Regions from separate parts of the Microbacterium sp. FG3 genome, predicted to be linked through region 2. Evidence: predicted binding sites of a transcription regulator. Region 2 holds the regulator's gene; each other region holds the start of a gene.
The links. Region 2 encodes LexA, which represses DNA repair genes until DNA is damaged. Its sites were predicted from a motif close to TCGAACANNTGTTCGA; they were not measured.

Region 1 (3,272 bases), on a different contig from region 2:
ATGTGGGTCTGCCGGTGTACTGGTGGCCGAGGGGGCTGGTCCATTCGAGCTCTCCCCCGCCGAGATGTCGTACCTGCCAGGGCGAGTGGTGTTTCAGCATGTGATGTCGCTTGCACAGGGTCTCGAGGTTGCTCACATCGGTCGGCCCGCCCCTGGAGTGCGGGTGGATGTGGTCCGCATCGCACCGGCGGGCGGTCTGCCGGCACCCGGGGAAGCGGCAGTGCTCGTCGCGGGCGCGGAGGAACCTGCGCTGCGCCGCGGTGGGCGTGTAGTGGTCGACGGTGAGCAGCGCCCCGGTGTCGGGGTCGAGGAACACCCGCTCCCACGCGGTGGCCTCGGCGGCGAGGCGGTGGGCTGTGGCCGGATCGATCGGCTCGCCGCCCGCCGTCGGGACGCCGCTGGGGCGCCGGGGGCCGCGGTGCGACCCGTGCCGCTCGTGCCCCGCATTGCCGGCGCCGGCGATTCCTACGTGGGTCTGGTCGGCCTGGATGCTGCCATCGGTGAGGACGTGAGCCGGGATGGTGACGTGAATCACCCCGCGCACCTGCCCCAGCACGTCCCGCCCAGCCCCATCCTCGACCGCGTGCCCGGTCGGTGCGCCGGCGAGCAGCAGGTCACACGCCAGATCGGCGCGCAACTCATCGATGCGGCGCTTGTCGGGCCCGGACGCCGCACCGGCACCCTCCCCCGCCCCGGCGTCCGTATCGACAGCCCGCCCGAAGGCGTCGCGCTCGGCGATCACCGCTCGCGCCATCGTGGTCAGCCGGTCGTGGATCCCCTGCACCAGCGGCACCGGTGCGGTCAGGCGCAGCTCGGCCATCCCGTCCTCCAGCGCCGTCACCCGCACACCCCGGCGGGCCCGGGCCGCCTCGTGGCGTTGCGCGAGGGACTCCTCCAGGAACGCGTCGGCGATCGCCCGGCACATCGGCTTGAGGCCCGCCACCGTCGCCTCCTCCGCCACCCCCAGCGCCCGGGCCTCGTACTCCCGCCGATCCGCGGGATCCCCGATCCGTGTGCCCTCGGCCACGATCACCGCGGCGTGACGGCCGGGCAGGCGGCCCTCCTCCACCTGCGCCAGCGTCGCCGGGAAGTCCCGGACCAGCAGGCCCGAGTCGACCATGCGGTTCTCCACCGTGCGCGGTCCCTCCCGCAGCGCCGCGGCGACCTCCGCCGCCATCGACCGCACCGGCATGTCCCATTCCGGCGGGGCACCCGCCCGCTCCACCTGCCCGACCGCGATATCCAACGCCCGGCCGAGCAGGCGCGCCTCCTCGGCCTCCAACCGCGCCCGCTCCGCCCGCACCTGCCCCAGGCGCGACACGATCCGGCCCGTCTCGGCGCGCTCCGCCGCCGTGGGCTCCCAGAAGACCGTGTCTCGTTCCATGCCTCAATTCTCCCAGCCACCCCCGACAACCATCGAAGAAAAGTACGAGGTGGGGATAAGTCACCAGCGCTTTCCACAGGGCGAAAACGCGGTGGGCTTGATCGCCACATCCGCCCCGCGATCCGGCCAGCCGATCCGCCACGCGATCCGCCCTCCGCCGCGCCGCCCGATCCGCACCCGGATCCGCACCCCGCGATCCCCGGATCCGCACCCCGCGGATCCGCACCCCGCCACAATCCGCCCGGATACGCCAAAAGGCCGGACCCCCGAAGGGATCCGGCCTCTTGAACTTGAGCGGCTGCTTACGCGCCGGCGAGCTTCTCGCGCAGAGCGGCGAGGGCCTCGTCGTCGGCGAGCGTGCCGGCACCGGCCGACTCAGAGCTGAAGCTCTGGCCCGCGGCGGCGGCGCCACCGAAGTCGTCGCCCGCGGCGGCCTCGGCCTCGAGCGCCTTGGCGACGAGCGCCTTGTGCTGCTCCCAGCGAGCCTGCGCGGCGGCGTACTCGTCCTCCCACTTCTGGCGGGCCTCGTCGAAGCCCTCCAGCCACTGGTTGGTCTCGGGGTCGAAGCCCTCGGGGTACTTGTACTCGCCGTTCTCGTCGTACTCGGTGGTCATGCCGTACAGCGCCGGGTCGAACTCGGTGCCGTTGGGGTCGACCATCTCGTTGGCCTGCTTGAGCGAGAGCGAGATGCGGCGGCGGTCGAGGTCGATGTCGATGACGCGAACGAAGACCTCCTCGCCGACCGAGACGACCTGCTCAGCGAGCTCGACGTGCTTGTTCGACAGCTCCGAGATGTGCACGAGGCCCTCGATGCCGTCGGCGACGCGGACGAACGCACCGAACGGAACGAGCTTGGTGACCTTGCCCGGCGTGATCTGGCCGATCGCGTGGGTGCGGGCGAAGACCTGCCACGGGTCCTCCTGCGTCGCCTTGAGCGACAGCGAGACGCGCTCGCGGTCGAGGTCGACCTCGAGGATCTCGACGGTGACCTCCTGGCCCACCTCGACGACCTCGCTGGCGTGCTCGATGTGCTTCCACGACAGCTCCGAGACGTGCACGAGGCCGTCCACGCCGCCGAGGTCGACGAACGCACCGAAGTTGACGATCGACGAGACGACGCCCTTGCGGACCTGGCCCTTGTGCAGGTTGTTCAGGAACTGCGTGCGCGTGGCCGACTGCGTCTCCTCGAGGAGGGCGCGGCGCGAGAGCACGACGTTGTTGCGGTTCTTGTCGAGCTCGAGGATCTTCGCCTCGATCTCCTGGCCGAGGTACGGCGTGAGGTCGCGGACGCGGCGCAGCTCGATGAGCGAGGCCGGCAGGAAGCCGCGCAGGCCGATGTCGACGATGAGGCCGCCCTTGACGACCTCGATGACGGTGCCGGTGACGACGCCGTCGTTCTCCTTGATCTTCTCCACGTCGCCCCAGGCGCGCTCGTACTGCGCGCGCTTCTTCGACAGGATCAGACGGCCTTCCTTGTCCTCCTTCTGGAGAACAAGCGCCTCGACGACGTCGCCGACGCTGACGACCTCGTTGGGGTCGACGTCGTGCTTGATGGAGAGCTCACGCGAGGGGATGACGCCCTCGGTCTTGAAGCTCACGTCGAGCAGAACCTCGTCGCGGTCGATCTTGACGATCGTGCCCTCGATGATGTCGCCGTCGTTGAAGGACTTGAGAGTCTTCTCGACCGCGGCCAGGAAGTCCTCAGCAGAGCCGATGTCGTTGATCGCGACCTGCTTGGTGGCCGGGGCGGTCGTTGCGTTAGTCATGTAGTTGGTTTGCCTTATGGGGTTGGAGTCGGGCCTCGGATCGGGATCCCTCACGGACGTGCGGGACCGCGGATGAACCGAAGCGGTCTGGTTGGTTGTCATACGTCACGCGGTGGGCCTGC
Region 2 (3,272 bases):
GCATGGCGCAGGGCCGCGGAGGCCGCCGCCTGCGTGAGGGCGGACAGGTGATAGGGCAGCCGGACGAGGCGCAGCGCGTCGATGAAGGCGGGATCGGCGGCGAGGTAGCCGACGCGCGCGCCCGCGAAGGCGAACGCCTTGCTCATGGTGCGCGAGACGGCCAGGCGCGGGCGCCCCTCCAGCAGGCTCAGGGCCGACGGCTCCTCGCGCGGCGCGAACTCGCGGTACGCCTCGTCGACGATGACGATCCCGTCGGTGGCGTCGTAGACCGCCTCGACGACGTCGAGCGACAGCGGCGTGCCCGTGGGGTTGTTGGGCGCGCAGAGGAAGACGACGTCGGGCCGCGCGTCGGCGACCTGACGGGCCGCGTCCTCGGGATCGATCTCGAAGCGCGGGCCGCGCTCGCCCGTCACCCAGTCGGAGCCGACGCCGCGGGCCAGCAGCCCATACATCGAGTAGGTGGGTGCGAAGCCGAAGGCCGAGCGGCCCGGCCCGCCGAAGGCCTGCAGCGCCTGCTGGAGCACCTCGTTCGAGCCGTTGGCCGCCCAGAGCTGCTCGGGCACGAGTCCGTGGCCGAGGTAGTCGGCGAATCCCTCGCGCAGCTGGGTGAACTCGCGGTCGGGGTAGCGGTTCACGTCGCGCAGGGCGCGCGAGACGGCGTCGGCGATGTCGTCGGCGACCTCGTCGGGCACCGGATGCGTGTTCTCGTTGACGTTCAGCGCGACCGGAACCGCCATCTGCGGCGCCCCGTAGGGCGTCTGCCCGCGCAGGTCGGCGCGGAGCGGCAGGTCGTCGAGGGTGATCGCGGGAGCGATCGAGGTATTCGCCGGGTCGGAGGTCACGCCCTCCATGTTAGATCCGAGCGGCCCCTCGATGCCGGACGATCGCCGTGCCCGTCATCGCGCGGACGACGATGCCGCCCCGGCCCCCGCTCAGTCGGCGTAGCCCGCGGGAACCGCGATCTGCTGGCCGGGGCTCACGAGCCCGCCGGCGAGGTTGTTGAGCCGCTTCAGCTCGTACACCACGTCGCGCGGGTCGTGACCGGGTGCCACGTCCTGCGCGATGCTCCACAGCGAATCGCCCGCGGTGACCGTGACGAGGTGGAACGCCGAGGCGTCGGCGCCCGCCTCGCCCGATGCCAGGGCCGCGCCGCCGCCGAGCACGGCCGCCGCGAGACCCGCGACGACCGGAGCGGCCGCCAGCGCCGCCAGCACGCGTCGGCCGCGCACCGTGAGGCGCAGCCGGGTGCGGGGCGCGGAGGGGGCTGCCGCTGCCGTGAGGATGGCGGTGCTCATGTCGTGCTCCTTCTGTCTGGGCGGCTTCGCATCCGACGCTCGGCCGGGAGGCCGGATGCGAAGCTCTGTACCGAATATACGTTCGACGGTTCGAACATGTCAACGCTATCTCCGACATCCGACATCGGATCCGCCGGGACACGCTCGAACAAATCTCCCGAAGACCCCGACGAATCGGCTACCTTCGAGGTCGAGGGTCACGTAATCACGGACCTCCGACATCCGAACGAGGAGCACAGATGAGCGACGCCGCGGCCGACATTGCCGGCACCGACGACAAGCCCCGCACGCGGCGTCGCCGGAACCTCAGCGAGAAGCAGATGGCCATCCTCGAGGTCATCCAGCGCTCGATCCAGCGCCACGGCTACCCGCCGAGCATGCGCGAGATCGGCGACGCCGTCGGGCTGAAGTCGCTCTCGAGCGTGACGCACCAGCTCGGCCAGCTCGAGCTCAGCGGCTACCTGCGCCGCGACCCCGGCAAGACGCGCGCCATGGAGGTGCTCATCGACCTGCCCGGCCTGTCGGGCGAGAACCCGGCCGACACGGCGCCCGCCGTCGGCGACGCGGCGATGGTGCCGCTCGTCGGGAACATCGCCGCGGGCGTGCCGATCACGGCGGAGCAGCAGGTCGAGGAGATCTTCCCCCTGCCCCGCCAGCTCGTGGGCAAGGGCGAGCTGTTCATGCTCAAGGTCAACGGCGACTCGATGATCGACGCCGCGATCTGCCACGGCGACTGGGTGGTCGTGCGCGCGCAGAACAACGCCGATAACGGCGACATCGTCGCGGCGATGCTCGACGGCGAAGCCACCGTGAAGGCCTTCCGCCAGCGCGACGGCCACACGTGGCTGCTGCCGCGCAACTCGGCGTTCGAGCCGATCCTCGGCGACGAGGCGACCGTGCTGGGCAAGGTCGTCGCCGTGCTGCGCGCCGTCTGATCCGCACCGGCGGGCGCCCTGCGGCCCGCCGCCGTCTCGCCTACGGTGGGTGGCATGGCCTCCGAAGCGACCGCCCCCGCCCGCACGATCGCGCCCTACGGCACGTGGCGATCGCCGATCACCGCGGCCGACGTGGCCGGCGGATCGCTGCGCCTGGACGGCGCGCGCTTCGTGGGCGACGAGGTCTGGTGGAGCGAGGGCCTGCCGGCCGAGCGCGGCCGCACGGCCCTGATGCGCGGCGAGGCCGGCCGCGAGCCCGAGGTGCTGCTGCCCGCCCCCTGGAGCGTGCGCTCCCGCGTGCACGAGTACGGCGGCGGTGCGTGGACCGCCGGCGACGACGGCGTCGCCTACTTCGTCGAGCACGCCGACCAGCGCGTCTACAGGTTCGCGCCGGGCACGGATCCCGAGCCGCTCACCCCGGCGGACGGCGGCATGTGCTTCGGCGACCTCACCCTCGCCGAGGGCGCGCTGTGGGCCGTGCGCGAGACGCACACCGGCGCCCCGGTGCCCGCGCGCGACATCGTGCGCATCCCCCTCGACGGGTCGGCCGCGCACGACGCGGCCGCCGTCGCGAGCGTCGTGGCGGGCAGCGACTTCCTCGCCTATCCGGCCCCGCGCGGCGATCGGATCGCGTGGATCGCGTGGGACCATCCCGACATGCCGTGGGACGCCGCCGAGCTGCGCGTCGGCCGCCTCGACGAGCGCGGCCGCGTGACCGAGCACGTGGTGATCGCCGGCGGGCGCACCGCGGCGGGCACCGTCTCGGCGCTGCAGCCCGAGTGGACGGGCGACGACGAGCTGATGTTCCTCGCCGACATCCCGCACCCGGGGCAGGATGCGCGCTGGAACCTGCACTGGGCGCGCTTCGACGGCCTGTCGGCGGTCGGGCCCGAGCCGATCATGACGGTCGACGCCGACACGGGCGGGCCCCTGTGGAACCTCGGCGCGCGCTGGTACGCGACCATGGCCGACGGCCGGATCCTCGCGGTGCAGACGAACGGATCGGATCAGCTCGTCGTGATCGATCCCACGTGCGGCGCCG
Region 3 (3,272 bases), on a different contig from region 2:
CGCTCCCCGTTGAGCGTGTAGCCGTCGGCGTCCGTGGTCTCCTGCTCGGTGACGTCGTCGTCGGTCGCGACGTCCTCCGCCTCGTCCGCGGCGGTCTCGGCGGCCACCGTCTCGGGCACCAGATCCACCGCCTGCGCGTGCACCTCGGCGATCACGCCGGGGGCGATCTCCACCTTGGCCGGCTGCGTGAGGTCCTCGGCGTCGAACTCGACGAGCGTGCCGAACAGGCCCGAACGCGTCATGACGCGCGCGCCCGGCACCATCTGCGTGCGGCGCTGCTCCTCCAGCTCCTGGCGCTTCTTGGCGTTGCGGCGCGAGCTGATGAACATGAACACGACCATCACGGCCAAGACGACGAGGAGGAGCAGATTCATGTCCATACGGATGCAGCGACCTTTCGGGGGTGGACGCCCGCCGTCGGCGGCGAGAGCGTGAGAGACGCCGAGTCGGGCCGGCGCAAGTCTTCAGCGATTATAGGTCATCGAGGGGAACGGCCCCCGACGCCCCGAGCGGGTGCGCGACGCCCAGATGCGCGTACGCCTCCGGCGTCGCGACCCGCCCGCGCGGCGTGCGGCCCATGAAGCCGATGCGCACGAGGTACGGCTCCACGACGCTCTCGACGGTGTCGGCCTCCTCGCCGACGGCCACGGCGAGCGTGCTCAGCCCGACGGGTCCGCCGCGGAAGCGGCGCACGAGCGCGTCGAGCACGGCGCGGTCGAGCCGGTCGAGGCCGATCGCGTCGACGTCGTACAGCTCCAGGGCGGCGCGCACGTCGCTCAGCTCGGGCGCCGCGCCGTGCGCGTGCACGAGTGCGTAGTCGCGCACGCGGCGCAGCAGGCGGTTGGCGATGCGCGGCGTGCCGCGCGAGCGCATGGCGATCTCGGCCCGCTGTTCCGGGCCGAGCCGTACCCCGAGCATGGCCGCCGAGCGCTCGACGACGCGCTCCAGCTCCTCGGGCTCGTAGAACTCCAGGTGCGCCGTGAAGCCGAAGCGATCCCGCAGCGGGTTGGGAAGCAGGCCCGAGCGCGTCGTGGCGCCCACGAGCGTGAACGGCGCGAGGTCGAGCGGGATGCTCGTCGCGCCGGCGCCCTTGCCCACCATGATGTCGATCCGGAAGTCCTCCATGGCCAGATAGAGCATCTCCTCGGCGGAGCGCGCCATGCGGTGGATCTCGTCGATGAAGAGCACCTCGCCGGGCGTGAGGCTTGACAGGAGCGCGGCCAGATCGCCCGCGTGCTGGATCGCCGGGCCGCTCGACATGCGCAGCGGGCGGGCGCTCTCGTGCGCGACGATCATCGCGAGCGTCGTCTTGCCGAGGCCCGGAGGGCCCGCGAGCAGGATGTGGTCGGCGGGGCGATCCTGGATCCGCGCCGCGTCGAGCAGCAGCTGCAGCTGGCCGCGCACCTTGTGCTGGCCCACGAAGTCCGCCAGGCTGGCCGGCCGCAGCGCGCCCTCGATCGCCAGCTCGGTCTCGTCCTGCGGCTGGGGCGAGGCGGCGTCGCGCTCAGACACGGGCACCGCCGTTCGCCGGCCCGAGTGCCGCGAGTGTGAGGCGCAGCAGGGCCTGGACGGAGGCGCGGTCGGCCTCCGAGGCCCCCTCGGCGGCGGCCGCGACGGCCTCGCCGGCCACGCGCTCGGGCCAGCCGAGTCCCGCGAGGGCCTGCGTCACCTGGGCCAGGACGTCTCCGGCCACGCCCTGCGGGGCGGCGGCGGGGGCCGACGGCGGCGCGAGCTTGCCCTGCAGCTGCACGGCGATCAGCTTGGCCGTCTTGGGCCCGATGCCCGACACCTTCCGGAACGGTCGGTCGTCTTCGGCCTGCACGGCCTCCGCGATCCGGTCGATGCTCATGGCCCCCAGCACGCCGAGCGCCGACTTCGGTCCGACGCCGCTCACGCCGAGCAGCGTGCCGAACACGTCGAGCTCGGCACGGGTGGCGAAGCCGAAGAGCGACAGCGCGTCCTCGCGCACGATCAGGTGGGTGTGCAGCGCCAGCTCCTCCCCCGGCCGCGCGCCGCGGGCGACCTCGGGCACCACGGCCACGGAGAAGCCGACCCCGCCGACGTCGAGCACCACCGAGTCGAGGCCGGCGTGCAGGACGTCGCCGCGCAGGAACGAGATCATGCCTCCACCCTACGCATCCGTTCGCACATCCGTTCGAGCCACGCGGATTCCCCGTCCCCCTGCCGCGAGACAGCAACTGCGCGCCGAGACCGCGTCGTTACGCCGCTGTCTCGGCTCCCGATGCTGTCTCGCCGATTCAGCGGCGCGCCGGGGCGCGGCGGGAGCGCTTCTCGGCCTCGGCCCACGCGCGCTGCGCCGGGGTGAGCGCGCCCTCGGGTGCGGCCGCGGGGGCGCCCCGCCACGCGTGGCAGAGCGCGAGCGCGAGGGCATCGGCCGCGTCGGCCGGTTTGGGCAGCTCGTCGAGCCGCAGCACGCGCGCCACCATGTGCTGCACCTGCGCCTTGTCCGCCGACCCGTAGCCGGTGATGGCCGCCTTCACCTCGCTCGGCGTGTGCGTCGCGGCGGGGATGCCGTGCTCCGCCGCGAGCATGAGCGCCACGCCCGAGGCCTGCGCCGTGCCCATGACGGTCTGCAGGTTGTGCTGCGCGAACACGCGCTCGACCGCGAGCACCTCGGGTCGGTGCGCGGCGAGGGCCTCGCGGATGCCGCGCGCGATCGCGGCAAGCCGCTCCGCCACCGGTGCGTCCGGCGCCGAGCGGATCACGCCGACGTGCACGAGCGTGGCCGAGCGGTCGCGCGCGACGTCGACGATCCCGACGCCGCAGCGCGTCAGCCCCGGATCGATGCCCATGATGCGCCGCGTGCTCACCCCGCCACGCTAGGCGCCCCCTCCCGCGGGCCGGTGAGGCGCGCGGAAGGGGGCGCTGACGCAGTGGCGCACGATGCTCGCACTTCGACTCCGGTCGCTTCGCGCCCTCCGCTCAGTGTTGACCCGTCACGCATCAACGCCGCTGCGCGGCATTGATCCGCGCCGCGTCAAAACCAGATCTCGAGCTCGCGCGCGGCCGACTCGGGCGAGTCCGAGCCGTGCACGAGGTTCTGCTGCACGGCCACGCCCCAGTCGCGGCCGTAGTCGCCGCGGATCGTGCCGGGCGCGGCGGTGGTGGGATCCGTCGTGCCCGCGAGCGAGCGGAAGCCCTCGATGACGCGGTTGCCGGCGACCCGGATCGCGACGACCGGCCCCGACATCATGAACTCCAGGAGCGGCTCGTAGAACGGCTTGCCCTCGTGCTCGGCGTAGTGCTTCGCG

Region 1: a site for LexA is predicted at 1,417-1,432, ahead of ACODR5_RS06925 (HNH endonuclease signature motif containing protein). Genes of this name have one in related genera too.
Region 3: a site for LexA is predicted at 2,144-2,159, ahead of ruvA (Holliday junction branch migration protein RuvA). Genes of this name have one in related genera too.

What each region holds. Positions count from the first base shown of each region.
Region 1 covers NZ_JBMDJT010000015.1:10,959-14,230, reverse strand. The annotation lists gene ACODR5_RS06925 (HNH endonuclease signature motif containing protein) at 1-1,384, opposite strand, end outside; gene rpsA (30S ribosomal protein S1) at 1,687-3,150, opposite strand.
Region 2 covers NZ_JBMDJT010000017.1:8,401-11,672, forward strand. The annotation lists gene ACODR5_RS07515 (histidinol-phosphate transaminase) at 1-842, opposite strand, end outside; gene ACODR5_RS07520 (LysM peptidoglycan-binding domain-containing protein) at 933-1,295, opposite strand; gene lexA (transcriptional repressor LexA) at 1,535-2,230, shown strand; gene ACODR5_RS07530 (alpha/beta hydrolase family protein) at 2,285-3,272, shown strand, end outside.
Region 3 covers NZ_JBMDJT010000002.1:37,246-40,517, forward strand. The annotation lists gene ACODR5_RS00925 (preprotein translocase subunit YajC) at 1-374, opposite strand, end outside; gene ruvB (Holliday junction branch migration DNA helicase RuvB) at 472-1,512, opposite strand; gene ruvA (Holliday junction branch migration protein RuvA) at 1,505-2,122, opposite strand; gene ruvC (crossover junction endodeoxyribonuclease RuvC) at 2,259-2,813, opposite strand; gene ndk (nucleoside-diphosphate kinase) at 2,999-3,272, opposite strand, start outside.